Regions from separate parts of the Paenibacillus sp. 01T443 genome, predicted to be linked through region 1. Evidence: riboswitches for the same ligand, from Rfam matches in the RefSeq annotation. Region 1 holds a riboswitch; each other region holds the start of a gene.
What was found. A riboswitch is a leader RNA that binds a small molecule or an ion and turns the genes downstream of it on or off. The one in region 1 is predicted to bind cyclic di-GMP.
Positions count from the first base shown of each region.

Region 2: another riboswitch for cyclic di-GMP. It lies ahead of AC1DLI_RS06515 (OmpL47-type beta-barrel domain-containing protein); the one in region 1 lies ahead of AC1DLI_RS12240 (EAL domain-containing protein).
Region 3: another riboswitch for cyclic di-GMP. It lies ahead of AC1DLI_RS09985 (hypothetical protein); the one in region 1 lies ahead of AC1DLI_RS12240 (EAL domain-containing protein).
Region 4: another riboswitch for cyclic di-GMP. It lies ahead of AC1DLI_RS06535 (LPXTG cell wall anchor domain-containing protein); the one in region 1 lies ahead of AC1DLI_RS12240 (EAL domain-containing protein).

Region 1 is NZ_JBFTPE010000006.1:308,118-316,127, forward strand. It holds gene AC1DLI_RS12220 (helix-turn-helix transcriptional regulator) at 1-753, opposite strand, end outside; gene AC1DLI_RS12225 (SDR family oxidoreductase) at 887-1,771, shown strand; gene AC1DLI_RS12230 (SDR family oxidoreductase) at 1,780-2,649, opposite strand; gene speD (adenosylmethionine decarboxylase) at 2,656-3,465, opposite strand; gene AC1DLI_RS12240 (EAL domain-containing protein) at 3,586-6,492, opposite strand; cyclic di-GMP riboswitch class I at 6,572-6,658, opposite strand; gene AC1DLI_RS12245 (metallophosphoesterase) at 6,778-8,010, opposite strand, start outside.
Region 2 is NZ_JBFTPE010000004.1:64,955-72,964, forward strand. It holds gene AC1DLI_RS06510 (TIGR03826 family flagellar region protein) at 1-392, opposite strand, end outside; gene AC1DLI_RS06515 (OmpL47-type beta-barrel domain-containing protein) at 605-5,581, opposite strand; cyclic di-GMP riboswitch class I at 5,677-5,773, opposite strand; gene AC1DLI_RS06520 (ComF family protein) at 5,922-6,815, opposite strand; gene AC1DLI_RS06525 (ATP-dependent helicase ComFA) at 6,812-8,010, opposite strand, start outside.
Region 3 is NZ_JBFTPE010000005.1:524,471-532,480, reverse strand. It holds gene AC1DLI_RS10005 (polysaccharide pyruvyl transferase family protein) at 1-295, shown strand, start outside; gene AC1DLI_RS10000 (oligosaccharide flippase family protein) at 306-1,865, shown strand; gene AC1DLI_RS09995 (EpsG family protein) at 2,112-3,248, shown strand; gene AC1DLI_RS09990 (GDP-mannose 4,6-dehydratase) at 3,425-4,417, shown strand; cyclic di-GMP riboswitch class I at 4,475-4,558, shown strand; gene AC1DLI_RS09985 (hypothetical protein) at 4,920-5,639, shown strand; gene AC1DLI_RS09980 (stalk domain-containing protein) at 5,667-6,584, shown strand; gene AC1DLI_RS09975 (alpha/beta fold hydrolase) at 6,833-8,010, shown strand, end outside.
Region 4 is NZ_JBFTPE010000004.1:73,080-81,089, forward strand. It holds gene AC1DLI_RS06525 (ATP-dependent helicase ComFA) at 1-825, opposite strand, end outside; gene AC1DLI_RS06530 (hypothetical protein) at 1,083-1,544, opposite strand; cyclic di-GMP riboswitch class II at 1,789-1,872, shown strand; gene AC1DLI_RS06535 (LPXTG cell wall anchor domain-containing protein) at 1,903-3,030, shown strand; gene AC1DLI_RS06540 (response regulator) at 3,181-3,909, opposite strand; gene AC1DLI_RS06545 (sensor histidine kinase) at 3,917-5,077, opposite strand; gene AC1DLI_RS06550 (stalk domain-containing protein) at 5,154-7,862, opposite strand.

The DNA of each region.
Region 1 (8,010 bases):
TTTGGTTAGTCTGGCAAGCATATCCTCTTGTATAGCAATCAGTGCGGGGTACTTCGGCAAGCTTTGCTTAAACTCACCCATAGACTGCTCCCAATAATCGGCCAAATCAAAGCCTGCCGGGCGCTCGAACCGCTCCTCCAGCATGACGGCGTCTTGCAGCCTTGAGATGCGGTATGTCCGCTTCTCTCCGCCCGCTTCGCCGATCAAATACCAAACGCTTCGTTTGGCAACGAGACCCAGCGGATGGACAATTCGCTCGGCTATGCCGTCCTCGCGCGGATACCGGAGCCGCAGCAGCTTCTCTTCCCATACCGCCTCCTGCACAATCGCCAAGAACGGCTGTGACTCCTGCACTTGATGCCAGCCCGCTCCGTCGATATGAATCTTTTGCCTAGCGAGTGCCGCGCCCCTGCTAACATCAACGGGTGCAGCCGCGAGCAGCTTCTGGATGGCGGCATCGTAGTGTTTCGCGATCCCTAAATCATCCAGCAAGACGGATTGATTCGCCAAAAGGACCGAAACAAGCTCATCCGCCTGCATGCCGGTCAAATTTGTCCGGTAGCCCTCCGATAAAACCCAGCCTCCATGCAGCCCTCTCTCCGCATAGACGGGAACGCCCGCCTCGCACAGCGATTCCATGTCGCGGATAATCGTCCGCTCGGATACCTCCAGCTTCTCGGCTAGCGCTTTTGAAGTCATTTTCCCATTATTCTGCATCAATAATACGATCGCGATTAACCTACTTGCCCGCATTCCCCCCGCCTCCTTCATCCTTGTCCGTCACATTGTTTATTTCATTCTAGCATGAATATATGACAGTAGCTGTCGTATATCGTTTGCTAAACTGACAAAGAGTAAACAACAGAAATAAGACAGGAGAGATACGATGAAGCCATTACACGGTAAAATAGCGGTAGTTGCCGGATCGACACGCGGAGCCGGCCGCGGCATTGCAGCAAGCTTAGGTGAAGCTGGCGCAACGGTATATTGTACGGGCAGGAGCATTCGCGGGCAGGCTTCGGACCTGAACCGGGCAGAAACAATTGAAGAAACGGCTGAACTCGTCACAGCAAAAGGCGGCATCGGCATTCCAGTCAGAGTCGACCATACGGTAGAGGCGGAGGTTCAGGCTTTATTCGAGCAAATCAATAAAGAACAAAATGGTCAGCTTGATATCCTTGTCAACAATATTTGGGGCGGCGAGCAGCTGACGGAATGGAAAAAGCCATTTTGGGAGCATTCCTTGAGCAAGGGGCTGCTTATGCAGGAGCGTGCCGTAAAAGCGCATCTCATTACGAGCTACTATGGAGCACCGCTCATGGTGAAGAGAGAGAGAGGGCTGATTATTGAAGTCACCGACGGAATCGATTACCGGTACCGCGGAAGCTTATTTTACAGCTTGGCCAAAATCTCGCCCATCCATCTTGCGGCAGCGATGGCAGCGGATCTAAAACCGCACGAGGTATCCGCCGTTGCCGTAACGCCTGGCTTTCTCCGCTCGGAAGAAATGCTGGAGCACTTTGGCGTTACGGAAGCCACCTGGCTTGACGCCGTGCATAGCGGCATACCCGATGCCGAGCATTTCGCCCAATCCGAAACGCCTTATTTCATCGGCCGCGGAGTTGCTGCGCTTGCAGCAAAAAAAGACCTCATGGAGAGGTCTGGGCAGGTGTTCTCAAGCTGGCAGCTGTCCGATGAATTCGACATCATGGATGTCGATGGCAGACAGCCGCACTGGGGGAATTATGCGAAGCAGCATGGCTTCCTGTAGCGTAACCTTTAACCGTTAACGACCTCGCCGCCGTTAATGTGCATGATTTGGCCGGACATGTAGCTGGAATCGTCGCAACCGAGGTAGACGTAAGCAGCCGCTAGCTCATGCGGCTGCCCAGGCCGCTTCATCGGCGTATCAGAGCCAAACGTCGCTACCGCCTGATCATCGAACGTTGAGGGGATGAGCGGCGTCCAGATCGGTCCGGGAGCTACGCCGTTTACGCGGATGCCCTGCTCTGCTACATTCACAGCCAGCGCTCTTGTAAAAGATACGATAGCACCCTTCGTCGCCGAGTAATCGATCAGCGTTGGGTTACCGCGGTAAGCCGTGATCGACGTGGTATTAATGATGGAGCTGGATGCCTTTAGATGCGGCAGAGCAACAATCGTTAGGTAAAACATGCTGAAGACATTCGTTCGGAACGTAGACACCAGCTGCTCAGACGTAATGTCCTCGAGCTTCTGCTGAACATGCTGCTCCGCTGCGTTGTTTACCAAAATATCAAGCTTGCCGAATTCGTTTATGGTCTGTTCAACAACGCTCTTACAGAACGACTCGTCTCCTACATCGCCGGGAATCAGCAAACATTTCACGCCCGCTTTCTCCACGACCTCCTTCGTCTTCTTCGCATCCTCATGCTCATTCAAATAAACGATCGCAACATCGGCGCCTTCCTTGGCATAAGCAACGGCTACCGCTCTGCCGATACCGCTGTCACCTCCCGTAATGATCGCGGTTTTGCCCTTCAGCTTTCCTGCCGCTTTATACGAGTCAGACTCGTAGATAGGAAGCGGATTCATTTCAGATTCAATACCCGGTTGACGGTTTTGGTGCTGCGGCGGGTTCACTTGTTTTTTCGATGCGGAATTTGGCATGCTGGATCAGCTCCTTATATTTTTTCCATAAAAGATCTCGTCCATTTCGGTCTTCAATCTTCTCGTAATTTCCTCTTGCTCCTTCACGGACAGCGTATCCTTCGTATAGCCGAACAAATAATTGTTCAGGTCAAACTGCTTCAGCTTGCATTTGGTATGAAATACATTCTCCTGATAAATGTTGACGTCGATCATGTCATACAAAAGGCACTCTTCCTTCGGTATGTAATTTTGGATCGAGTTAATGTCATGATCAATAAACAGCTTATGCCCGTTTATGTCACGAGTGAATCCTCGCACCCGGTAATCGAGCGTCATAATGTCGGTATCAAAGGAATGGATCAAATAATTCAGCGCTTTAAGCGGTGAAATCTCGCCGCAGGTAGACACATCAATGTCTGCGCGGAACGTGCTGATCCCTTCATTCGGATGGTATTCCGGATACGTATGAACCGTTATATGGCTTTTATCCAAATGCATCACAACGGTATCAGGCAGCGGGCCCGGCGATTCCTCAAACGAATCATTTGGACCGCCTGCTACGGGCCCTTCCGATACAAGCAAGGTGACACTGGCGCCCTGCGGCTCATAATCCTGTTTGGCGATATTGAGCACATGAGCTCCTATAATATCGGATACCGTATTTAAAATTTTGGTCAGCCTATCTGAATTGTATTGCTCGTCGATATAGGCGAGATAGGCTTTGCGCTCTTCCTTTGTTCTGGTATAACAGACATCATACATATTAAAGCTGAGTGACTTCGTTAAGTTATTGAAGCCATGCAGTTGAATTCGTTGTTCCGGCGTTAATTTCAAGTGCACACTCCTCCTTTTCAATAACTACTATCTCCTTTTACCCAAAGACCGATGCGGCAAAACTGCTAATCGCAATAAAAAAAGCATTTCACGCTCGGTTTTAGCCGAACGCAAAATGCTTTAATTGAGTTTTTTCAATTCCTTGATACGGAGAACGGGATCGCCCACGTAAATTTGTGTTTGAGGCATAACGCCGTCGCGCTGCTTAATCGCAAGAATATTTAACGCATTAACAAGCTCGTTATGCTCCTTCTCCTTCATCTGGAACTGCACACCGTATTCATAGATATCATTCTCCACTTCATTGAACCAAACGATAAAGCCGTACAGCACATACATTTGATTAGCAATTTGAGTTTTGAACATCAGCAGAATATCGCTGTTAACCGGCAGCTTAACACCTACCATAAATCTTAAGCCGCCTGGCCCGATATTTCTAACGAGCACCTCTGTGCTTCCAAGCCTTACGCTTCTGCCCTTAAACATAGTAATCGTCATTTCTGCCAACAAACAATGCTTAAGCTCAATCCGGAAGTACTGCCGGCGATTAACGATCGGCTGCTTGCTTTGATTTAGCGAGGCCGGCTTCATCAACGATTTATTTTTCAATAGCTGTACAATGCTTTCCGCCTCTACCGGCCGGCTAAAGTAATAGCCTTGAATCTCGTCACAATGCTGCTCCCGCAAATAGTTGAATTGCGCCTCATTCTCGACGCCCTCTGCCACAACCTGCATGTTAAGCTCCCCTGCCAAACGAATGATGCATTCGATAATGCTCTTATTGCACGGCTCCGTCAACATCTCATCTACAAAGGACCTGTCGATTTTAATCGTGTGGAGCGCTAGACGTTTCAATAAATAAAGGGAAGAATATCCAGTTCCAAAATCATCGAGCGAAACCTTGATCTTTCTCTTCCTCAGCTCGAGCAGCAGCTCGGTCACGATCTTCTCGTTGCTAATAAAAGAGCTCTCCGTAATTTCAATTTCCAGTCTGTCTGGAGACAAGCCCGTTTCCGCCACGATTTGATCAATCGTCTGCAAAATATTTTGCTTCAGCAGCTGCTGAACCGAGAAATTAACCGATATAGTTACTGGAGGCAGGCCCATGCTCTGCCAGCGCTTGTTCTGCATGCAGGCTTCGCGCAGCACCCATTCCCCAATGGGAACGATGAGCCCCGTTTCCTCAGCGATCGGAATAAATTCTGTCGGCGACACCAGCCCCCAATCCGGATGATTCCAGCGCAGCAGCGCCTCTACGCCGACGATTTCCATCGTTTGCGCGTGTACGCGAGGCATATAATGAAGGAACAGCTCCCCTTTATCAAGCGCTTTACGCAGGTCATTGCTAAGGGAAAACAATTTAAATGATTGCACATTTAACGAAGAAGAGTAGCTTTGCGACTGGTCTCTCCCTCTGGATTTGGCAAAATAAAGAGCGGCGTCAGCGTTTTTCATCAATGACTCCACTGAGTTACCATCCTCAGGCGATTGACTGATTCCAATGCTTGCCGTGACATTCAGCTCGTACCCTTCAACAACACATTGTTCCTTAATAAGATTAATAATATGGTCCGCCATATGCGTTACATCGCTTTGCTTTTGTACGTTGGAAATAATAAAGGCAAATTCATCTCCGCCAATCCGGTAGGCTGCTTGTCCGTCACCTTGCTTGCATCTCAGCCTATTTGCGATTTGCTTGAGCAGAGCGTCACCAATCGGATGTCCTAGCGTGTCATTCACGTATTTGAAGCGATCCAAATCAATGAGCATAATCGCCAGCTTTTGTTTGAAATAGTCACTTACTCTGAGCTGTTTGTCCAGCTGCTCTTCGAACATTCTGCGATTCGGCAGCTCCGTTAAATAATCATGGTAAGCCAAATGGTGATTGAGCTCCTGCGCCTTGCTCCGTTCTGTAATGTCCATAACAATGCCCACAATCGCTTTCTCACCCATGTGGGTAACACGGTTGTAATGAACCTCGCAATGAATGACAGTGCCATCCTTTTTAATTGCCCGATGACAAAAATTCGGAATATACTCTCCTTCCGTAAGCTGCATAACCTGGGATACAACGGCTTCCCGATCATCCGGATGGACAGCCTTCTCTACCTCTACGCCGACTAGCGTATCATAGTCCAGCATCTTATCAAGCTGCTCGTTTGTATAAACAAACCTTTCCCTTTGCGCAACAAAAATACCGACGATGGATTGTTCCAAAATACTTCGATATTTGAGTTCCGCTTCTATAAGAGATCGTTCAATCATCTTTTTTTGCGTAATATCCTTGGCGATGCCATAAATGCCGATCAGTTCTTGATTAACGATAATCGGAATGTTCGTTACGTTAACCTCAATGATCTGCCCGCTTTTGGTTATGCCCGTCGTATCGTAATTTTGAGGAGTAAGCGTATTCACAGTTTCCTCAAAATGAAAAATCGTCCGCTCCAAGCTATTTTCTTCCACAAAATGATGGAAACTCCCGTGCATAATCTCATCCCGCGCATAACCAAACATTTGCTCAAGCGATGCGTTGCAAGACATAAACTGGCCATTCAAGTCAAACGAGAAGACCGCATCCGGGTTATTCTCGAATATGGATATGTAATGCTGCTCTTCGACCGTCAATCGATGCTGCAGTTTTTTCGTTTCCGTTACGTCCTGGATTGTGCCTACGGTCAATACCACTTCATTGTCCTCACCGAGGACAAACGTTATATTTTCTATTACATCTCTTATTTCGCCGTTCGGGCGAACGATCCGATACTCGCTGACGCTCTCTGTTTTTTGTTCTACCGAAGCATAAAACTGCCGTTCGACCCGCTCCCGGTCGTCGGGATGGATAAAATCAAAAAAGTCATCCTGCTTCAACGTGAAATCCGAGCTCATTCCATATATCGCAAACATTTGGTTCGACCAGGATGCTTGATTGCGAATATGGTCGAATTCCCAATAGCCTAAATTTGCTATTTTCTGAACGATTTCAAAGCTGTTATCATTCCCACGATAACGTTTAATATTTTGTTCCATCTTTAATATCCCTTCCTATGTATAACGTTTGCGGTAACCTGATGTGACTAGGAGGAGGATATTAATAATCACTCATCCTTTTGGCAACCCAGCCACCTTTGGAAGCTTTCCTTTAGGTCTGTAGGCTTTGCGTCATTGTCTTTCGACAAGTTTGCTTTTTACTAGGACTTTTTACATATATGATTATTTCACAATATACTGCTATATGCTATGTCCAATTTTCAATAAAACCGAGCAGCACCAAAAAACCTCCCGGTACAGGAGGTCAAATGGGATGATTATGTTTTACAGGCGCGGATCGATTTCCTTCTCTTTGGCAACCTCGAACAATAGATTGGCCACGGCTCCCATGTATCCTTCATTGTCCGGTGCAATGTCCGCAAAGGGAACAGCGAGTATGCTTTGCCCCAGCCGATACTCGTTCAAAGATGTTCGAAGTTTCATATTGATGCTTTTCTGCTTGATCAGCTTATTGTACTTATGCGGAAAGCGATAATCATAGCCGTATATGATCGACATATAGTCTTTATTACGCACCTTCATATAAGGAACCGTATAGGGCTCTAGTACCTCAGGCTTAATGACGACGCCCTCCATATGGTTATCTACCGTAAGCGTTTGGAAATACTTCTCCGCTTGATCGAAGCTTTCCGGATCAGACAGCGAAAGCATGATGAAAGGATCATCTGAGACGAAACGGTACATTTCCGATGTCTTCCAATCCGGAAGCGTTTCCCTTCCGTCCGCATATACAATTTTGAGCAGTGAGAACGGTTTGTATTCCAGCTCGCCTGGCTCTGCGTAAAGCTCTAGCTGCTTCTTGTAAGTTTCATATGCCACTAGATGCTCATCTAATGGTACATGCTTCTCCAATACCGTATGGACATGCTTATAATTCTGATAGACGGTCAGGCCGTATTTTTCATTCAGCGCCGATTTGCTAAGCTGATACTGATCCTTCTCAAAGCCGCTAGTCTTATATTCCTGCGAGAGCTTCGAGAAAGCTTCCTCGAACCCGTTCGCTTTTAGAAAAGCCAGCTCTGTTTCAAGCGCCTTCTCAATCGGCTTGAACTGGCGATCGATAAGCCCTTCCCCAAGCGCCTGCCAAGGCAGCAGCTCACCATCTAGAAGCAGCATCGTGATGTCGTTTTCCTTCATATAATTCCCGAATCTTTGCAGCAGCCTCTCATACACAGCCGACAGGTCAACCTTATTGACTTTGTACCCATTGCGGCTAACCGCAAAACATTGATCTGCGTCAGCATGCAAATAGACATTGCATCTGGATCCCATGTATTTGGGTTGAAGCACAACCTCCTTCACACCGCGCTCCGCAAAATAGTCCAGACCTTTCCGCAGCGACTCGAGCTCCTGGGCAGCTTCATCCTTATCCGCCGGCGACATCGTGCCAGATATAAAGTTGATCTTATGGCCCCCGCTGTACTGCAATCTGCGAGCCGATTCATCGTCCAGCTCCTGCAGCGACACCTTGCGCTCTTCCTTAAACAGTGTATGCAG
Region 2 (8,010 bases), on a different contig from region 1:
CCTTTGTATACGCCAGTCGGATTTAAAGCGCTTTTCAGTTCATCTTTCTTCGCTATATCCTGGAACATTTGCTTCTTATCCTTCTCAATTCGTTGGCGGCAGGTGTCGCAAAGATGATGGTCGCGAATAAGAGTGCCGCAGGATTCACAAGGGTAGGACATGTTAGGAGCATTCATTATGGAGATACGGCCTTCGCGAATGAATTTCGTAATTTGCTTGATCGATACGCCTGTAGCGTCTGCTACCTCTGTGATAATGGAGCCCTTATATTCACGCAAATAGTTTGCGCAAAGTTCGTACTCTTTATCAATATCACGCATGCACGTCGGGCATACGTCTCTAAAGTTTTTGGCAAAAAGCTTACCGCAGCGAGGACAATTATCCAAGTTCATCGCTCTGAGCCCCCCTATTTATCGCTATATACTGTCTAGTATGTATATTCTAATCGAAAACGCTAACAATTTCACTATGAATCTATACTTTCACTCGTGTTGCATTAATATTTTCCGATAGTGGCTACGAATTATAAATGCCGAAAAAAATCAGCGGCTGTTTTCTCGGTAGTATACCGGGAAGCAGCCGCTGCATTGAAGCCTTTTTATAGTTATCTTCTTGACGGGGATATGACCGCAGAACGGTCTTTTTTACGGTTATCGTCTTCACGATCATCGTTGTCACTATCATGATCGTCGCGATCATCGTCTTTATAACCACCTTTGATGCCTGTTAGATCAGTCTGGACCTTCACCTTTTTTTGCGCAACGACAAGGTTACCATTTACATAGCCTCGGAATTCAAGCGTTACCTCACTGGTCTTCCAGTCGAAGTCGGACCGCTCAAATTTAAAGTGTCCCAATTTGGCCATCATGTAGTATCCTTTGTTATCGTTCAGCGCTTGAACCCCATTTACCGTCGCCGTATCCAGGACAATGCCGGAACCGTTCAGCCAATCCGGCAGATTAACTTGAACCGTAAACACGCCCTTATTGCCCTTAATGACATGCGGCAATACTTCCATAGTTGCCTCAATATAGACCGTTATCTGTTTCTGAATCGTAGTAATAAGACCCGCAGCATCCGTCACTGTAACAGTAACATTATAATCACCCGGTTTATTTAACGTCATCGAGGAACCGTTTGCTGCGATTGTTCCTGCAGCTGAATCTGGTCCGATAATAACCATCTGCTCAAAAACAATGCCTGACAACTCATCAGTTGCAGTATACACAAGCGGTAATACAGTGCCAAGCTTGTACTCGGCTTGCATATCCATCGCAATAGCCGGAGCCGTTTTGTCGATCTTCACTTCAATCGTATTGGTAATCTCGATATTTCCCGCGATATCAACGGAATAAAATGTAATTCTATGAATGCCTTCCTCGTTAACCTTTACAGCAGTTCCTTCGGTATAGTCCGAACCGTTTACAGCGTATAACGTTTGTACGACTCCGCTTAGCGTATCGGCCGCACTCAATTTCACAGTTACTTCTTCCTTAGACCATGCCGTTGATGCGTCTGTCGTGGTAATAGGAGCCGTACGATCAATTTTCACTTCGACCATTTTGACTTCTTCCACATTGCCTGCTTGATCTACTGAGTAGAAGGAAATGTTGTTGATTCCTTCCTCGTCTACGTTGAAAGAGATACCTTCCTCATACTCCGAACCATTAATAGCATAAAAAGTTTTATTTGCTCCGCTTTGAGTGTCCTCGGTGTGCAAATTAACAGTCACTGGTTCCTTGAACCAGCCTTCCGAAGCGTCAGACGTGGTGACAGGAGCTGTTCGATCAATTTTCACTTCAACCGTTTTCGCCTCTTCCACATTACCCGCTTCATCAACAGAGTAGAAGGAAACTTGATTGATGCCTTCCTTATCTACATTAAATGAAGCACCTTCCGCATAGTCCGTACCGTTAATCGAATAGAAGGTTTTAGCCGTACCACTTTGGGTATCGTAGGCGTTTAAATTTACAGTGACCGATTCTCTCAACCAGCCGTGAATTGGTGAAACCTCGGTTATCGGTGCTATTTTATCAATTTTGATATCGATCGTTTGAGCAACCTCGATGTTACCTACTTTATCAACCGAATAGAATGAAATATGGTTGACGCCTTCTTCCGTGACATTCAACGATGCTCCGTTTACATAATCTCCATTATTCAGCGAGTAGTACGTATTTGCGACCCCTGTTTCATTGTCGGTTGCCGTCAATACGACAACAGTGCTTTGGTTCATCCAGCTTGTTGGCGCATTTGCCGTCGTGACCGGCGCCTCTGTGTCGACAATAAGCTTCGCCAATACGGTGTTAGAGTTACTTGATTCACCAAATGAATTACTATACGAAGTTACGACATATTCATGGTTCGCATAGGACAAATCAGAAACCGTATATGATAGATTATTAACATTCTGTACTAGAAGTACCGGCTCACCATTGATTATTTCGTATATATTGTATCCGTTGGCATAAGTTATAAAATCCCAGGAGATCTGTGCGCTCGTTGGAGTGAGCACCTTCAGACTGGCAATCGGCGGCAACATTTCCGGATATATGATATTCTCAGTGATCCTGTTGGATGTAACTGACTCTCCAAATCGCGAGCTAAAAGCAGTCATCTCATAGGAGTGAATATCCTCCGTCATATTATAAACGTTTGTCGTCAACCCTTTTCCCGTGTAGATTAATTGTCTTTCACCATTCTTAACTGCGTAGACATGATACTCGTTGGCCCAAGTAACCCCTTTCCATGACAGCATGATATTGTTGGCGTTAAACACGGCTGCTGTTAGAGTTGGAGCCTGTACGACTGGCCAAACCAACGCAAATTCTACTTTACTCGCGTTGGGTGATTCACCGAATCTGTTGCTTACAGAATGCACCTCGTATACATAATCACTCTCTGGCATATTGGTCTGCGTTACCGACCTGCCGGTGACTGTCTTAACTAGACTCTTTTGGCCTTCTACAATCTGATAAACATTGTAAGATGTTGCATATGCGGAAGCATCCCATCTTAAGACGATGTCATTCCCGTTTGCAATGCTGTTCGTAAAATTAACCGGAGCCTGCATCGTTGGGAAAATGATTGTAAAAGAAACGTCGCTTCCTTCTGTGGAATCCCCAAATCTGTCGCTGTAAGAGTAAACCTGGAACGTGTGCTCACCCTCCCCCATGTTGGCGAACACCGAGGATGTGCCGGTTACCGTTTTTTGCAAAACACGTTCTCTACCAATAATCTCGTAAATTTTATAATCGGTTGCGTAGTTGGCCGCTGTCCATTTTAACGTAATATCGTTACCGTTTGACAGAGTTTGCGTCAAATTCGTCGGTGGCTGCATAAGCTGCTCCTGCACGGTTAAGGAAAGACTGCTGCCTTCTAAAGATTCGCCAAAGCGCGTGCTTACAGAATGAACAACATACGTGTGTTCACCTACCGGAACCTTGGCGATTGTTACACTCAAAGCCGTAACTGTATTTTTAAGCACTGGCTGACCGTCTACAATTTCATACACCTTATAATTATTCGCATATGGCACTGCTGTCCAGGTCAAAACGACATCATTACCGTTTTGGACTTTGGAGGCGAAATTGACGGGGGCTTCCATCGTCGGGTGAATCAATGCGATGATAGCTTCAGCTCCTTCCGGAGACTCTCCCAAAAGCGTTGAAAAGGAGTGGACAACGTAATGGTAGTCGCCCGAAGGCAGGTTAGTATAGGTGACATTTGTTTTCGTCACTGTGCTTTTCAATACTTTCTCACCATCTATAAGCTGGTAGATTTTATAGCTCGCGGCGTAAGGAACCGCTGTCCATTTCAAGGCAATGTCATTGCCGTTATTAATACTCTGAGTCAGACCTGACGGCGTTTCCATCGTTTGTCCGTTCATGGTGACAGTTACTGAACTTCCATTCGATGACTCTCCGAATCTTGCGGAGAAGGAGTGAACTTCATATGAATACTCGCCTGGCTGTACGTTGGAATAGGTTACTGTCGTTCCTGTTATCGTACTTTTTAATACCTTTTCCCCATCAATAATTTGGTAAACCTTATAGCTGGCTGCGTACTCAGCGGCAGTCCAGCTCAAGCTAAAGCTGGTAGCGCTTTTGATTGTTTGTGTCACATTCTCCGGTGCTTGCATAATCGGAAAAATGACAGCTACTGAAACCCGGGTGCCCTCAACTGATTCCCCGAAACGGGCTGAGTTAGCATGCACCTCGTACGTGTAATCACCCGCTGGCATATTAGCAAATGCGGCTGTAGTAGGGGACACTGTTCTTTTCAAAACCTTTTGTCCATCGACAATTTGGTAGATCTTGTAGTCGTCCGCATTCGCGACGCTTTCCCAACTCAAGTAAATATCATTACCATTCTTCAATTCGTATGCTGCACTGCTCGGCTTATCCATAGTCACTTGCTCAATAGTGAGTGAGACCTGGCTGCCTTCCGCGGATTCACCAAAGCGGTCGCTATATGCGTGTACCGTATAGACATAGTCTCCGGGAGCCATTTTCGCATATGTAATCGTTGTTTTGGTGATTGTGCTTTTCAGAACCTTTTCACCGTTAATCACTTCATAAACGTTATATTGGGTGGCATTTGCCACAGCATCCCAGCTTAAAACAATATCATTGATATTCTGAAGCTTAAAAGTATAATTAGTCGGAGCCGTCATAGTCACAGTGCCCACGGTGACGGAAAGTTGGCTTCCCCCGGCAGATTCCCCGAATCTTTCACTGTAGGAACGCACCTCATAAATGTAATCACCCGCCGGCATATTGCTCAGCTTACTGCTGGTTCCAGTAACCGTACTACGCAAGCTAGGCTCGCCATCAACGATTTGATAGATTCTATAGGCCGTTGCATAGCTGACAGCAGACCAGTTCAGATCCACGTCACTGCCGTTTGTTACCGTGAATGACAGGTTGTTTGGAGCGGTCATAACCGGATAAACCACCTGAATTTCTATAGGTGATGATATCGGAGATTCACCGTACAGAGCGTTAGCAGCCGAAACTGCATATTTGTATATTCCTTCTGAAGCATTGGTGATGGTATAGCTCCGTCCGGTGCCGGAATAAATAAGTACTTGCTGCCCATCTTCTGCGATTTTGTACAAATTATAGCTTCCAGCGTATGCTGAAGCTGTCCATCTCAGTGCAATGTCATTACCATTTGGCAGTGTATTCGTCAAACTTTCGGGTGCTTGCATATCCGGATAAACAATATCAACAGCAACCGGTGCGCTTGGACCTGATTCACCTGTTTCACTAAGTGTCGATACGGCGTAGCTATAAGACCCTTCCGGCAAATTGCTAGCCTGGTAAGTGGTATTGGCCACGGTACCAAGCATTCTAAGTTGACCTTCCGATATTTCATAAATATTGTAGCCCGTGGCCCCCGTGACTGCTGACCAAGTTAGTCTTACATTCTCTGGCGCCAACAAATTCGTTGTAAGGTTGCTTGGCGGTAGCATTGTGCTATCCGTCGAAGCAGCCACCCTTCCCATTGGAATCGCCAGCTGTACCAAAAGCATCAATGCGACTAGTAAAGATAAGAGCTTGGAAGAACGTTTTATCATGATTAAGTCCTGCCTCTCATAGTGAAAAGAGGAAAATAGTCCAAAAAAAAGAGAACCTCTGACAAGGTTCACTAGCATTAAGGGCTATGATTCCTTGTGGTAACCGGCTGCCTTTCAAGTAACTAAAAAAATACTTGGGTAAGGCCCATGGCTTTGCGTCTCATAGTTTCCTATGATTTGCCCCTTCACATAGTATATTATGAGTGTATTATAATCCCATTGGCCCATAAGCGTTAATAGGTCTAAAGTAATATATTATGTCATTTTTCTGCAAGTTCCTGGGTTACGCTATTATTTTCATTAGTTAATAAGAAGGTCAATTTGACACAAAACAAACAAATTAGGACCTTGCCCATGTCAACACGTATATTTCAAGTGGAAGCTCCGCATGCTGGCTGAGTGCCTGCGAGCAAGCCTCCACCGTGCTTCCTGTCGTATAAATATCATCGATCAATAGAACACGAAGCGCTTTGCGTGTCGGAGAAGGATGTTTGAGGTCTTTTACTCCATTCGTATGCAGCTTGTGAAACTCGGCTGGATTGCTAGTAAAAAGATATCTTGTATCGCGCATTCTCTCAGAGCGCGTCTTGAAGCTTTGTTTCTCGGAATGACGAGAACGGACGAGCAGCTGCTTAAGCGGCAAATGATAGCGCTGCGCAACCCGACCTGCCAGCTGCTCTGCCTGATTAAAGCCCCGATCGGCCTCTCGTTCCGCGCTGACAGGCACATAGGTTACGGCATCCCAGTGTTCGGTCATCCTTATTTTCAATTTAGATTCTCGACTATTGGGTGCGTTAGTCCGCTGAACAATTTCGGCTGTCAAAGCCTCGAAAGCAGGCAGCAGCATGTCGCCAAGCAATGGAGCAAGCTGCTCGTTTCCCCGATATTTGTATAGAGCGAGCATCGCTCGCATCGTTTGATTATAGTGAACCGCGCTGCGGTTGCACACAAAAGAGCCATGCGGACTGCGTATGCAGTCCTCGCAGGGAATGCCGCGCCCGCATCTAGTACAGGCGATGCGGGTGAGCCACGGTATTGCGGAGAGGCACGCTCCGCAAAGGGATTGCCGAAGCTGGGGAGTCAGCTTCGCGGGGCTGCTGCTGTCCGCGCTGCGAGAGCCGGTTTGCGGTTTGCCGCATAGGAGACATGCGGCAGTCCGCGGTGCGAGCAGCTGCGCGGCTCCGGCGAAGGCGGATTGCAGTCGCCGGAGCCAGTCTTGGGGCGGGACTGTCATTTGGGCGAGCCTCCTTTGGTTGCGGAGAGCAGATAGCCCTGCTTGCGAGCCATTCGGTTCATGCTTTGGATATGATGTACGGCTTGCAGCTGCGCTCGATTGCGTTCTCGGCTGCAGAAATAGACCTGCCCAAACGGATCCTCAGCCGATCTTCCTGCCCTTCCTGCCATTTGCACCAAGGAAGCTTCGTCAAAGAGCCGACCATCTGCATCTAGGATATAAACATCGCTTTTGGGAATGGTTACCCCTCTCTCTAATATGGTAGTCGTGACAAGCACGCGAATCTCCCTCGCCCGAAAACGCTGAACCTTCGCCGACCGCTCCGCATCCTGCGAGGAGGTAGCAGCAACAGCAGCGTGAGACAGAACTATGCGCAGCAGGGCTGCCATCGGTTCTGTCTGTGCAATCTGCTGTACGAACACAAACAGCTGGGCGCCGCGAACAAGCGATGCCTGCATGGCCGCCAGCAGCTTTGTCGGCAATTTGTGTTGCTGCAGCATTTGCTTCACTATCGGTGTTTGAATAAGCCTCGGAACCGGCAGCGGATGACGGTGATAGCGCACAGGCACCCTTGCATGCGGAAGCCTCCCGCGTTTCGCTGCCCGCTGCAAATCGCTTGGCGGCGTAGCCGACAATAACAGGCGAGCTGCGCCCGGCGCACAGCTTTTATCCGCCGCAAAATGAAGGAGTGGATCGCCCGCAAACGGAAACGCATCAAGCTCATCGACCACGACGAGATCAAAACCTTGATAAAAGCGCAGCAGTTGATGCGTGGTAGCCAGCGTAATGTCACCGTTTTCCCAGCGCTGCTCACTGCCCCCGTATAACGTGACTACAGTAGCTCCTGGAAACGCTTTGCGGATTCGCGGGTCAAGCTCAATGACGACATCGCGGCGCGGCGTTGCGATCAGTGCCTTTCCGCCCCGCAGCAAGACAGATTCCACTAGCGGAAAAATCATTTCCGTCTTGCCCGCTCCCGTTACCGCCCATAGGAGAAACTCTCTGGCCCTGGCGGTTTTGCCCTTTGTCATTCGGGTACGCCCAGTATGCGGCTCCGGCTCCTCTAGGAATCGCAGTGCTTTCTCTGCGGCGGCCGTTTGAGCGGGACTCAGCTTCCAACGCTCAAGCCGCAGATCACTAGCCGGCAATATAAATTCCTTGGCCGCCCCTGCTCCCGCTTCTACACCTGCGGGCC
Region 3 (8,010 bases), on a different contig from region 1:
AGGAGCTAGAACGCATTCTACTATTGCAGCATATTCAAGTTCTGTTCCAACACTTGTTATGGGCTATTCTGTTAAAGCACGTGGAATTGCTCGCGATATTTTTGGTTCAGAAGAGGGGTATGTTGTTGAAACCCAAAACCTTAAAAGTAATGATGATTTAGTAGTTGCATTTAAAAAAATATATAATCGTGAGGACGAGATAAGGGCATATCTACAGGGATTCATGCCTAATTATATTGAGAAGGCTTGGAAAGCAGGAGAAGAGATTAAAAGACTAATAGTTAACCAAAAGTAGGGTGAATAAGTTGGTAGAGAAAGAAAAAAAAAAAGTAAACCAATTAAAAGCAGGCGTAATAATATCGTACAGCTCTATGTTTTTAGGATATGCAATTTCTTTAATATATACACCTATCATGTTACGCTTATTAGGCCAAAGTGAGTATGGATTATATAGTTTAGTACTCTCAGTTGTAAGCTATTTAGGGCTATTGAGTTTTGGTTTCGGTAGTGCGTATATGAGATATTATTCACGTTATAAGGTTAGTAATGATCAACTGAACATTGCTAAGTTAAATGGTATGTTTTTAATTATATTTTCCGTTATCGGGTTTATAGCATTGATTGCGGGTACTATAATGATTTTAAATATTGACTTAGTATTGGGAGGGAAACTAACTGCAAATGAGCTTGTTACAGCAAAAATACTTATTTCAATAATGGTATTTAATGTTGCAATTACATTTCCATTTAGTATCTTCAACTCTCATATTACTGCGAATGAAAAGTATATATTTCAAAAAACGCTAAATATGATAAAGGTAGTTGTCACACCATTTATCATGGTTCCAGTATTGTTGTTAGGATATAAGTCCATTGGAATGGTTGTAGTGACAACAATTCTTATTCTTATTGTAGAGATAAGCAATGCCATTTTTTGTTTTAAAATATTAAAAATTCAATTTTCTTTTCGGAAATTCGATTTTAGTTTAATGAAGGAAATGACAATATTCTCATCATATATATTTATGAATATGGTTATTGACCAAATTAATTGGAATGTAGATAAGTTAATCCTAGGCAAGATTCAAGGAACGGTAGCGGTTGCGGTATATGGTCTAGCAGGCCAATTAAATGGTTACTATTTATCATTAGCGTCTTCAATCTCTAGTGTGCTAATACCTAGGGTAAATAGAATGGTTGCTTCAACTAATGATAATAAACAATTAACGTATTTGCTTGCCAAAGTAGGACGATTACAGTTTATGTTGCTTTCACTTATTTGTATTGGTCTTATCTTTTTTGGAAAATTTTTTATTCAGATGTGGGCTGGACACAATTATAGTGATTCATACTACATAGCATTATTTTTGATAGTTCCTGTTACAATACCACTAATACAAAACCTAGGACTTGAAATTCAAAAAGCCAAAAATATGCACAAGTTTCGATCAGTGGTTTATTTATGTATTGCAATAGTTAATGTTTGCGTTAGTATTCCATTAGGTCAACTTTATGGAGGAGTTGGATGCGCGATGGGGACGGCGTTTTCTTTGTTGTTAGGGAATGGTTTAATGATGAATTGGTACTATCATAAAAAAATAGGACTGGATATGTTGTACTTCTGGAAACAGATATTAAAGTTCATACCTTCATTGTTACCGCCAATATTATTTGGAGTATTATTATTTATGTATGTGGATTTGTATAATATCGGATGGTTTATAGTGTGTGGAACAGCTTATTTTGGGATATTTTGTTTATCGATGTGGTATCTAGGGATGAATACATACGAGAAAGAGTTGGTAGTTAAACCAATGTCAAAAATATTAAAAAAATTTACTAGAATACCCAACCCTAATCGATAGATACCGAATGGTTTGATTCGATGGTGTGAGTTAGGTGGTCAAACGGATCATTTAGCAGTAATACGCGTACTAAAATCAATGCGCAATTGATAAGCTTATTTTAAGCACCGTTTAAGACATCTTGATCGTTAACGTATAACGTCATGCTTTAATTAATAAAGCATAGGGTGCCCATTAATATAATGACAAATGATTGTTATAAGATTGTTCTTGGGACAACGATGTTAAATTTGTAATCTATTAAACATGCAACCGTATAGATATACTAATGAAAAACGAATGGGAATGGTTTCAGTGATTTTCAACCTTTGTACCATGGTACTAGTACTTTTTCTCGCGCATTCAAACAAAAAAACGCTGCTTAATAATAACATTAACACCAAACTTGTATTTTTTCTTCTTCTAATTTCAGTTTCAGTCAACATCGCTTTTCGAGATACTGATTACAGTGATACCATGGTGTACACAAAAGTGTTCTCGGAAATGCGGTACATTGGTTTTATGGATGCATTTCAATACTTTGGAGGAGAAAAACTCTTTAATATTATTGTATGGACAACTGCTCAATTTACTGAAAATGTTTACATTTTCTTACTTATTATTTGGGTTCTCTTTGCTATTCCATTTATAAAAAGCTTATACAAGTTATTTTTGCCTTGGCAGGTTGCTGTAGTATTTTTTACGTATGTAAATTTCCCTTTTTTTATATACTATACACAAAATACGATCAGACAGGGAGTAGCTATAGCACTTTTATTGTATGCAATTACGCTCTGGCTGAAAGGTGAAAAGGGGAAAACATACTACACGATTCTAGTAATTACGCCATTTCTCCACTGGATGTGCACTCCGTTTTCCATGCTTTTGTTATTCGCATCAAAGATTAATTTAAAGCTTAGAATGTTTATTGGTATCTGGACAATTTTAGCTGCGGCTTTTGTCACAAACACTAATAAATTACTGATACTTCCTATCTGGAACTTGATACCCAATATTGATGCATATACAGGAAGTTGGGCTATGTCAGAATATGGAAACAAAGTAAATCGAATTGATTTTTTAGTTTTTAGTGGTTTTTGGATAGTAGTTAGTACATTATTTTACCAATTCGTATATCGAAATGATACTTACATAAAGCTAATTAAAATATATGTTATGTTCAATTCATTATTTTTGCTCCTTGGTTTTGTTGCTTATTCCGATAGAATTGCTATTAACTCATGGTTTTTGATACCTATACTTGTATGGTATCCGATATTTAAAAGTAATAGGCCTCTAACTATATTGAAATACGTTGTTATTATTGTTTCTTTTGTTACTGGATATATCACCGGCGTTTTAGGAGATTACAACCCATTCGATTATTTTAACCATTTATCATAGATTAAAGAATTGTAATAGAGAGATTTGAAGAAAGTGCTATCCATCGAAAAGATAGAACTCGTTCTTGTGTGGAATAATCTATCAACTGCTGAATGATGGTCACAGATATTTCTAAACACCGTTGAATGTATTGTTTGTAATTTGTTAGTACCTTAACAAGAAGGAGTGGGCAGATATTGACTACAATTGTTGTTACAGGAGGAGCAGGCTTTATCGGTTCCCACCTATGCGAAGCGTTATTGCAAAAAGGGCATAAGGTTATTAATATTGATTGCTTCAATGACTATTATGATCCAGCAATCAAAAGAAACAATGTTAAGGAAGCACTAAAATTAGTTGAGAAGCTCAAGCTGGTTGATGATAGCTATAAAGTAGAAGAAGGTGATTTTCGAAATCTCGAATTTTTAAATCGAGTATTTGATGAGAATCAAGTGGATATAATTGTACACCTTGCAGCTTGTGCAGGAGTAAGACCTTCTATTCAGAATCCGGTTCTCTATACCGATGTTAATATTAATGGAACTGTAAACCTACTAGAAATGAGCAGAAAGCATAATGTGAAAAGCTTTGTATTTGCGTCTTCATCTTCTGTATATGGGAATAACACGAAAGTTCCATTTTCCGAGGAAGATGTTGTTGATTATCCGATCTCTCCTTATGCAGCAACGAAAAAGGCCGGAGAGCTTTTATGCCACACTTATCACAGTCTATATAATATTAATATGGCATGTTTAAGGTTTTTTACGGTATATGGCCCAAGACAAAGACCCGACCTTGCTATTCATAAGTTTACTAAGTTAATATCTGAGGGACAGCCTATCCCTTATTATGGAGATGGATCGTCGGAGAGAGATTATACTTACATAGAGGATATTATTGATGGTATTACTAAGGCTGTAGAATGGGTAAATGAAGGTGAAAAGAAATACGAAGTGTTTAATATAGGTGAATCGAACACCATCAGTCTGAAAAGAATGGTCGAAGCAATAGAAAATTCAGTTGGAAAAAAGGCTGGAATTAATAAATTGCCTATGCAGCCTGGTGATGTAAATCGGACATTTGCCGATGTTAGTAAGGCCAAACAGGTATTAGGATATAATCCTAAATGGCATTTTGAAGATGGGATTCATAAGTTCGTAGAATGGTATCAATCTTCAAACAATAATTGAAATAGGATCTAATTACAAAAATCCTTATATACCCTTAACAAATCAACTACATAAACCGTACGATAAAGGCAAAACCATTGAAAAGTGGTGACGCAAAGCTACAGGGGCTTATCTGATGAAGATTGCCAGCCAGCTACCGAATATCGTGCCTCCCGTCGAGGTTTATGTGGGAAAATGGAGGTTCTTTCTATGTTCTTACGCACTCAACTTGTACGTGAATGGCATCTGCTTTGTATTGGGTTTCACGAAAGGCTTTGGGAAGGCTGCTTATGTGATGAGAAGCGTATGGAGATTTATTTGAAAATGGTTTATCACCAAAATAAACTAGCAAATATCGGGCTCTCTTAAGCTATAAAGTGGAGCACAGCTTATAAATTTTAATGCAATATGCTCAAGCTGACGACGGTCACGATCAAGCGTCAGCTTATTTTTTTGAAAATAAGGCTAAGGAGAATCATGGCGGATTAATGTATTAATTACAACCCCCTATGAAACCAAAACAATGAAAAAAACAAACAAAATTTGGTTTATTATTGCTGGTGCCATTGTAGTTATTGGAATAATCATCTATGGAAGCATGAGCCTTTATTCAAAGTTAAACCAGGTGGACGAGTTAAATGGTCGATTAGAAGAAGCGGCTGAGTTTGATAACGCAGAGGGTGCATCAGCGAATACCGATCGGCCGAGCGAACAACCGGAACAAACGTCTAATGCTGAACAGACACTAACACCCGAGTCAGAGCTAGTTCCATCAGCTCAGCCTGGGGACGCCATCCAGCCTAGCCCAACTGCAACTTTGACACCAGTTTCTGCGTCTGATAACGTAGACAAGGGCCAGAAGCCAGGGGAAGAATCTACTACTTCGGAAGATAAGGCCCAGAAAAAGAAGAAGATTGATGCTTCTGTTAATGCTAAGCTGCAGCAGCTTAAGTCCTCTTGCCAGGCAAGCAGCAACAGCTTAGTGAAGCAAATTGCGAATGAGCTAAGCAATGATAAAGAAGCGACGCTTGCGACGATTCAAAGTAAGTACCTGGACAAGGTTTTTTCTGCGGAGGCAGCTTGTGACGCGAAGTTTAATCAATTAATTAGCAATGCTCAGAGCGAATATCAGGCAGCGGATTTAAGCAATCAAGCCTTGCCCGATTGGAGCTCGCAATATGAGAGTGCAAAGACTGGGGCAAGAGCTGACGCACTCGCTGTTATTGCAAATTCTATCAACTAGCACGCCCTATTAGAAAGAGGAGGCCCTATGAAAAAGTCACGCGCATTATCTATTTTTCTAGCCATTATGATGCTGTCATCTGTTCTTGCAACCGCTGCATCGGCTGCAGCAACGAGTATCAAAATCAAAACGCAGCCGATAAAGCTAACCTTTGACGGACAAGCGCTTAAGCTGCCTGATGGTCAATATTCGTTTATTTATGAAGGACGTACTTATGTGCCTATCCGTTATATCTCGTATGCGCTGCTAAAGTCAGTGAATTGGGATGGTGCAAAGGCTGCAATCTCCGAGCCGACGGAGAAAGAGCTTGCTGCGCTGAAGAAGCAGCTGCAATTAGCTGCTGCGGGCAGCCAGAAGCCGCAACTAAGTGTTGAAATTACAATTCAGTCTATAAAAGCTTCACTGGTATTTGACGGGAAGGCAGCAGCTTTGCCAGCAGACCAATCCATTTTTGGGTATAAAGGTTCCATTTATGTGCCGATTCGTTTCTTGTCGGAGTCGGTAGGAACACAAATCGGATATGATCCGGTTACAAAAACGGTTAGCGGTGAGTCTGCTGCTTATCGGGCGGAGCAAGGCGGCGGCGTTATCCCTCCGGGAACGGGTGGCGGAACAGGTAATGGCGGAGGTATCGTGAAGCCTACATATGAGCAAATTACGGCAAATGCAGAGGCCAAGCTCGCAGCGCTAAAGGCTAGCTGCCAGGCGACTTTAATGGATATCGGTCTGCAATACCTTGCAGCAAGTGCCGCAGATCAACCTAAGATTAAGGAAAAAGGTCTGCAAGAGGTTAACAACTGCTCTGCAAAGTTTGAGATTATTATGTCAGAAACAACGACTTCGCTTACGACTAACGGCTACAAAACGGATATTATTGCTGAGTACCGGGCCGCGTTTAACAAAGAACTTGAAGCAGGAAGAGAGATTGCGGAGAGCATGTCTTAAGCTAACTGCCGATCCTTTGTAGAGTACAACAAAAGAAAAAGGTTTGAATAACGGCCAGCGGTGCAGTCGTATAGACTGCATTGCTGGTCTTCTTTTATCTATCCAGACACACTTTTCATAAAATTGTTAATAGATTGTAAAAAATTATATCATTTAGCTAGTAGACCCCTACCATAGAACTAAAATATACATTACACTATCATTACAAACTATCCTGAATCATACAGTAGTGACAATGTAGGGGGACTATGGGCATATTTAATTTGTTCTACCAATTCGATAGATGTACGTCTAACCCAAATGCGGAAGTCGTAGTACTCATACATGGATTAGGTCTGAATGCTCACACCTGGAGGCCGCTCGTCTTAATGCTTGTCGAACGGTATCATGTTTTGCGATATGATTTGCGCGGACACGGCAAAAGCTTGAACGATGGCTCTGAATTAACGTGGGAGCTGCTGTGCAATGATCTCGACGACCTGTATCACGAATGCGGTATTGAAAAAGCGCATATGATTGGTCATGGCTTTGGCGGCAGCTTAACTGTGAAATATGAATTAACACGCCCAGATCGGGTGGAGACAGTCGTTCTAATTTCAACGGTAGGGTTTTATCCCCCGGGGCTTGTTAAGCGCTCCTTAAGCCTGCGACAGGGCTACGCGGGGAATGGCGGGGCAGCGGAGCTTGGCGAGCAGATGACTCGTCTAGTCACTTGCCTGTCTCTGGACAGTGAGGAAGCAGGATGGATTAATGAGGCTTATCGGCAATGCGATATGAAGGTTTACTTTCATTTAGCGTTACTCTTCACAGCCACAAGCCCATTGGATGATTTATCTGCAATAACAAAACCTTGCATGGTTATAGGTGGAGAGAAAGATACTCTCTATCCTTCCTATATGTCAGATATAACGGCTACATTTATTCCGACTGCTCGCTCAGTTACTGTTTTAAACGCGGCCAGTATGGTTCATGTAGATAACCCCATCTACACGGCTCGAAAGATAATGGATTTCTATGCTAATCCGTTAAGCGGCAGGGAGACTGTTCATGCAGGCAATCCGCAGCTTGGAATTATGAACAGCGACATTGTTGAGCTGCTCAGCCAAGTGAGCACGGAGATTCCAAGCATAGCAGCTCCACGGATAGAGGTTAGGCTTATCGGAATTTTCCGGGTTTGTATAAATGGCCGGGAAATTTCGAATGGCTGGCAGCAGCGCAGCGCAAAGAGATTATTGGTGTATTTATTGTTTCACCCTTACGCTGCACGCACGCAAATTTGTGAGGCATTATGGCCGCAGGCTGAAGCAAGCAAAGCAAGCAACCAGCTTAGGGTCAGCCTTTCTCATTTAAAGGCGCTCTTCGAAGCGGATGGCGTGAGCCCTATTCTTTCGGACCGCAGCCATGTCCAGCTGCAAGGCGAAATAGA
Region 4 (8,010 bases), on a different contig from region 1:
CGCCTCACCGCTCCCGCAGCGCAGGCAGCTGCGCTCGCGCCTCCGGCGCCCCAATGCGTCCGCCCGCCCGCCGTCTCCGGCGGCGATCGATCCGCTCAGGCGCACCCGCCCGAGCAGCGCCGCAAGCTGCAGCATTTCGCTCCAGCCTGCAGCGGCACCGGGCCCGCCTGCGCCAGAGAGCAGGGCGTGCGCCTCGCTTCGCAACAGCGCACGTCCCTGCAGCATGTCCGCGGCACGGCTCGCCCCTGCCGCGATTTCTCCCAGCTCCACCGCACGGCTCGCCCCCGCCGCGATTTCTCTCAGCTCCGCTGCACGCTTAGTTCCAGCCGTGGTTTCTCCCAGCTCCGCTGCGCTTTTGATCTCCCCCTTTGGCCGATCCCACCGCTCAGCCAAACCTAGCAAACCCTCTATGCCCAGCCCCGTTTGCCGCTTTGTCCGGCTTCCAATCCGCCACCACTGGCCAGAACCTGCTGTCCCTTCTTCATTTTGCGCATTTCTCTTCGCCTCCTTCGCACAAGCCATCAGCAGCTCCAACGCATCGCAGCCGATATCCGACCTTCCCTCATCGAAGATATACTGCTCTAAATGCACGATTTTCCCGCGTTTTCGCTTCATCGCTGCTTCCCAAAGCTCCACCACAAGGCAAGCATCACCAAGCGGCAGCGCTTCAAGCAGCAGCCAGCCTGTATCCGCAGTTTTCTCATTCAGACAGCCCGCCTCACCGAAATCGCCGTTCATCCAGAAATGCTTATCCAGAGCTGCTTGAATCGTCGCGCGTGCCTGCCAGCATCCGCGTACCTTTACAACATACACCTGAGCCTTCATCTTCCTTCCCCCTCTGTTCCTTCATCATCCGGCGCTTTTCATTTATAAACGAAACGTATAAATTCTTATAAATGAACACAAGCATAAACGGCTGTAGCCGTCTTTTGTCGGCAAAAGCTCGTTTCGCGGAGATATATAAGCAGATTTATAAGTAAAAACTTATAAAGTCTTATATATAAAAAAAAGCACACCCAACCACGCAGAATGCGTCATTGAGTGTGCTTCACTCCGAATATTCAATTACGGCAAATTATATACTAAAATGGCATTTTCGACAAATCCGACGGGTTTTGCAAATCAATCAGCACCGCGTGGTCTGCATTCGATACGATTCCTTCTGCCTGAAGCAGCCACAGCAGTTGGGTACCATCCACAGCTTTCGTTTGCGAACGCTTACTATCCTCGTTTTCGGTTAGAGGTTCCGACCCTTTGGCATGCACCCTGACTTCCTTGCCGTCTCTCGATAAGCGCTCAACAATAGCAAGCGTTTCATCCGTTACCCCGTGGTCGACAATCGTCAACCGAACATCCTTGCCCATCCGCCGCGAAAAAGAAAACAACGAGCGCACATACCATTCCATATTTTTTTGCCGAACGCCCGCAACAAGTACGTAATGTTTGCTGGATTGCTGCCTTCCTCGCCGAATCCGATAAGCCAGATGCACCGACAATGCAGCCACGGCATAAATGCCAATAACCAAAAGTAGAAGCTCAAACATGGCGGCCACCTCCTCTTTGTGACACTATATGCTAGGAAGAGCCCACTGGTTCCGCAATGGGAGGACAAGGCGAAAAATGTATGTTGTATCAAAAAGGTCTTTTCTCTCGATTATTAATAGTCAAATTCCGACAAAGAAACACCCTTGAGCAATTTACAATATATGTTATCATTTTACTACGTATCCTTGCATATATAAGATATGCACGCGAATGGAAAGGAAGCGGCGTCTTACACATTTTCAGAATAGCTAGGGAAGCGATGAAGTATAATCTGCATATGGACACTTGGATTATATGGAGCTAATAGTGTAACCGGCCCTCTTAGAACCCACTACCTATCTAAGAGGAGAGTGAATGATGCGTTATTTTAAAAAGCAGCTTTCTTTAAGCATGGCCCTGATCTTGATTTTTTCCTTAGCGCTTGGTTCTCTTGTTATGGCCGAAGGTCAGGATAATGGAGGTGCGACTTTAGCAGACCCCTTAATTGAGAACACCTGCGAGAGCTACTCATCCAACCGGGATCATGTCTTAGCAAACCAAACCAATATCGTAGACAATGGCGACGGCACGGCGACTGCGTCCTTTAGGACCACACAGGATTGCGTAAGAGTAAGCTTCTCCTCCTATGCGGGCCCTGCTGACTGGACTCCAGGTCCAGGCGATACGACAATACCTTACCTCAAACAAGTGTATTTTGATGGGCCGTCCATTGTATATCCGAAGGCTGGCAGCTATTCCATCACCATTGACATTCCGGTATGTCTTCCTTATCAGCTGGACATTTATAGCGGTGATCTGATTACCCAGTTAGGCGTTGGCGCCCACGGCGACAAAATTAAAGCCTGGAAGCTAAAGCTTCAAAACACTTGCACGGAGCCGACGCCAACACCGACTCCTACACCAACGCCAACACCTACATCTACACCTGAAACCACACCATCATCTACACCTTCATCTACACCTGAATCCACACCATCGTCTACACCTTCATCTACACCTGAAACGACACCATCGTCTACGCCTTCATCTACACCTGAAACGACACCATCGTCTACACCTTCATCTACGCCTGAAACGACACCATCGTCTACGCCTTCATCTACACCTGAAACCACACCATCGTCCACTCCTTCATCTACACCTGAAACGACACCATCGTCTACGCCTTCATCTACACCTGAAACCACACCATCGTCTACGCCTACTGTGACGCCTACTACAACAGCAACCTCATCACCGACCGTCTCGCCATCGCCCGAAGTAACGCCCTTAATTGAAATTGACGATGAGGAACCCCCAATCGGAGGCATAGGCGGAGAGATCGATTCCGAAGTTGATACCGTTATCGATTCCCAGGATGAGCAAGTTCCGCTGGCTACGCTTCCGAAAACCGGCGATTCCAGCCCGACTCCTTATTATTTAATCGGTGCCTTTGCGCTTACAGCCGGCTTTATCTCGCTTCGTAAGCAAAGACAAAGAAAATAAAGTCTCTTTCCCTCGTGCTCCGGCGCTGCGTTATGAGCAGCCTCGGAGTGCTTCTCATTCACTGTGGTTTAGCATCATTTTCTTGTATTCTTATATACAAAAAAATCCCGCATCAGAAGATACGGGATTTTGCTCTGCAATTAATAATGATTACAAGGTCACCCAGCCATATTTAATGGACTGAATAACGGCTTGAGTACGGTCGTCTACTTCCATCTTTTGCAAAATGCTGCTCACATGGTTTTTTACCGTTTTTTCGCTGATAAACAAAAACTCCCCAATCAGCTTATTGCTTTTGCCCTCGGCCATTAATCTAAGAACCTCCGCCTCACGGCGTGTTAACGGGCTCTCATCGCCTGCAACGAATTTCACTCCCGGCTCTTGGGCGGCTGCTGCGCCTGAAACGATTCCCATCTCGTCTAAATAAGTCATACGGCGAAGCTGATTGATCAGCTTGCCAGTTACTTTAGGATGGATGTAGGCATGGCCTTGAACGACGGAGCGAATAGCATTAATCAGCGATTCAGCCTCCATATCCTTCAGCAAATAGCCGGTTGCCCCTTTTCGAAGCGTTTCAAACACATAGCTCTCATCATCATGAATAGATAGAATGATAACCTTTACGTCAGGAAACATGCTCTTCAAACGTTCTGTCGTGACAACGCCGTTCTCGATTGGCATATTGATATCCATCAAAACGATTTCTGGAATCGTATGATTACAAAACTCTAACACTTGAATGCCGTCCCCGCACTCGCCAATGACCTCAAGATCGTCTTCCATATTTAGAATCCGCTTAAGACCTTCACGAAACAGCTGGTGGTCATCCGCAAGTAAAATTTTGATTGTACTCACATTGCTTGCAGTTTTCTGGATCATCATCATCTTACTCCTTTCTAGATTCGGCAGTAGTTGGTATATCTATTATAATTTTCGTCCCTCTACCGGGATTTGAGTCTATATCCATCCTTCCCTCTATCAGTTCAATCCGTTCTCTCATCCCCACCAATCCAAAATGCGCGTTTCGACTAGCATCCTGCTCAATGAGTTGGCTGTGAAAACCAACGCCGTTGTCTTGAATAACGAGTGAAATATGCTGTGGCCGATAGTTAATTTCGAGTGAGACATGGGTAGCGCTCGCATGCTTAAGTGCATTAGAAAAAGCTTCCTGAACTAAACGGTAAATCGCCGCTTCCATTGCCGATGGCATTCTAGCCTCTTTGCCAATAAGCTCGAACACGGTATGTATTTTTGTTTTCTCTTCAAAATCCTGCGTGAATTTCCGAAGAGTCGGCACAAGTCCCAAATCATCCAAAGCCATCGGACGCAAATTAAATATAATTTTGCGTATCTCCTCTAGTCCGGAGCGCACCTGCCCTTTCAAATCTACTAATTCTTCCTGTACCATCACAAATTCCTGCTTGATAAGCATTCGCTCAGCGATTTCTGTTCGAAGCACGATATTAGCGAGTGATTGAGCCGGTCCGTCATGGATTTCCCTAGCGATCCGCTTACGCTCTTCCTCCTGCGCTAATATAATTTTCAGACCCAGCAGCTGCCTGGTTTTGGCAGATTCAATAATACGGGTAACCTGGTTCAAATCCCCCGCTAAATATTCAAGCACAACATTTATTTGCGATGCGATTGTTTCAGCCCGTTCAATGGAGTTTTCTACATTACGGACACGTTTTTGCAAATCGTCGCGACGTGCCTTCAGGTAAGACTCCTTCTCGCGGTATACCATCAGATCCAGCTGGATCTGGGTGGCTTTCTCATAAGCAGACTTAATGTCTTCTTCCTTGTAGCGTACAAAATCCCGGCTAACCTCCGTCAGCCTTATCCGCGCACGGCGGTAGTCCTGCTCTAGCTGATCGACCTTATCAATCGTCTTCACTGTTTCTTGAAGAACGATTTCAAGCTCCTGCTCCAAAGACTCCATCTCCGTGCGCGCTGATTCACATATTTCATAAATTTGATATTTGCTGTCTTCCATGACTTCGATAGCATTTTTGATTACACGATTTATATCGCCTGTAAGGTGGTCCACTGTAGATCGGCAACCTTTCTGTATTAAAGGTTAATCTACTCTATCATACCACAGATTGGATATCATTCGTCCATCGTTAATCGATGGTAATCTTTTTCGTTTTTCCGTCGTAACCCACCTTTAGACCTAATTTTTCGGAAAATAGGCGTACCGGGATCAACGTGCGGTTATTTCGGATAATCGGCGTTACCTCTGAGCTTTGCCGTACGCCGTTTAAAATGAGATCCTTTTTACCTAGAGTCATTTCCATCAGCTTATTGCCTCGCAGCACCGTGACCTGACCCGTATTTCCATCAAATAACAGACGTGAGCCCATAGCATCCGATACAAATCGAACCGGTACGAAGGTTATCCCGTTCAGCACGAGCGGTGCTGAATCCAGCTTTATCGCTTTTCCATTAACCATAGCCGTTGTTTTACCTACAGTCATTTCGACCTTCGTGTTTGTATCTACCGTTACCGAAGGCGGATATTGCAGCTTCATGTTGTCTAGTCCGATTGCACCTGAAGACGACCGCTCATCCTGGCCTTCCGCAATGGTTACAACGTAGATCCGCTTTAGTTTAACCGGGAATTTCATCCCTGCGGACGATAGATTTACCTTTACGTTTTTCCATCCGCTAAAGTCCAGCTGTTTAGCCAGATCAAGAAGATGGGCTTTCCCATCGGCATCGACAAACTCTGCGCGTACCCAGTTCAGGCTGTTATCTCCGTAAAGGTCAACCGTCATTGACGTAGGAGAGCCCTCTATTGCACGGCCATTTGTATTAAACACGGCGTAAGAGGCTTTCGTTCCCGTACCGTTCGTGAAATCATAATCCAATTTCAAAGCCTTTGCAGAGGTTTGTCCCGGGAAGTCTGCTACCAAGCTCACGCTGCCCACTGTCGTTGCGGGCGTGATCTGGGAAGTGATCGGATACGTTGATTTCTCGAAATCCTCGAAGGTCTTAACCGCTTCGCCCTGCGTAAAGGGGATCATGGCTGGAAAACCATCATAACGCGCGATCGCATAACCTGTGGATGTTCCCGCATTCACCGATTGTACGGTTACGCTGTCGCCATTTTGAACTGCGGTAAACCCGATAAACTCCCATTTCACTGAGTCTCCGCTTAACTTATACGTTGTGCCATTTTTGAGCTTAACGGTTAGCGGAACAGAAATCGTGGCTCCTTTTGCCAATACGCCGGCCGCCGTATCAATGGAAAGTGAGGCAATTTGATCCTGGCCGATTACTTCAATTTCCTGCTTGGTAGTAATAGCCCCGGACTTCACGCTAAGCGTCGTTTTACCTGCTTTAGTCGCTGTAAACTCATTCCCGTTGAAAGTGCCGATTGCCTTCTCCGAGCTCCATACCGCAGAAGCGTTGTCTACCTCGTAAGGATTGTAATACGTATCATAACCTTTTATTAAATAAGACGACTTCTGACCTATGAACATGGCTTTAGAACCACTCACAGAAATGCCTTTTAACGTTCCTTTTGGAGCCGTGGTGAATACGCCAATTCCATTTGCGACGCTTCTTTGAGTTGAACCATACTGCGTGGAATGGGCCAGCTGTAAGGAAAAGTCCCCAAGCGGGCGCTCGATCATCGTTGTTGAGCCGCCGCCATCAAGATTGACGCCTTTAAATACACCCAATTGCAGCATGACTTGTTGAAGCTCTTTCAGGCTGAGCCCTGTATTACCGCCGAAACGCTCACTCGTGATGAGATAAACTTTCATTCCGTCCTTTGAATAGCCAACCCCCGAACGAGATGTATACGACGATCCGCTGACACCGGTGACATCACGCGAAAACGGCGCCACCACACCCGCATTAACTAACAGCGTATGTCCCCCGGCCATCATTTCAAAAGAGGAGGGATCAACTTTCGCTCCCGTTGTTTGCGACTCAAGCGAATAATCAGCCGTTATCGGTTGTCCAACCTGCAGATGTTCCTTCACGTACGCAGCTGCCGTGCCGTGCGTACGAAGTATGTAGCCGTCTTCCGGCGCTTGTCCCGCTATCGCCTTGTCTATCGAGATTTCTTCAATCATCCCGTTGCGGACCAATACCTCCGTCGGCGTGGTGCCTGAATTTTTCGGGCGCTCCGTTCCGCCCCATGCACTTGTATATATATACATTTTATTAACATGACTGTAGATCGAGCCTGTTGTTTCGGGAGCATACGCGGATTGATTAAGACCTTCTATCTCAAAAGATGAGCCATCCGCCGCTGTTACCATGCCGTCAAAAGAATAGTTATCGATCATGGGCTTCCGATCCTTTGATACCGAAAACGCGTACATCCCTTTCAGCTTCGAAGGACTCGACATAAACATGCCGCTTATGACCTGGCCACCCATAGGTGCACCTTCATTGCCCATGACAAACACATCCGCATTGATAGCCGCTACCGCTCCGCTTTCTTTTGTCATATTTAGGATCGTATTAACCTGACCAATGCTGTTATTTTTTCCGCTCATCGCATTTAAAGATACATAGGGATTCGTTAGATCTATCTCAATGACATGCACATCGGTTTGTGCTTTTGCGCTTCCGCGCGTTGTATGAAATACGTAGTCTAGTCGTTTAGCCCCTGCAGTAATATAAGATTGCTGCGATAGCTTAAGCACGGGATCGCTTGCAGCAGCCTCTGTAGTCTCTATAGCTGCCTTCTGCAGGCTTCCAGGCAGAAGCGATGCCATGGGCTGTACCAGCAATGCTCCGCCTAACATAACGACTATGACGCGTTTTCCTAAGCTCTCCGACTGCAGTCCTATCATTTTTTGAAACTTAACCATTAGATTTGCAACTCTCCCATCCATTAATCTAATAGTTATAGACTACAAGAGTAGTAGAAAAGTTACGTACGATAAAAGACTGTTATCTCTTTATTTTAAACGATAAATTTTATCTATGATGGAAAAGTGAAAAAAGGCACAACCCGTC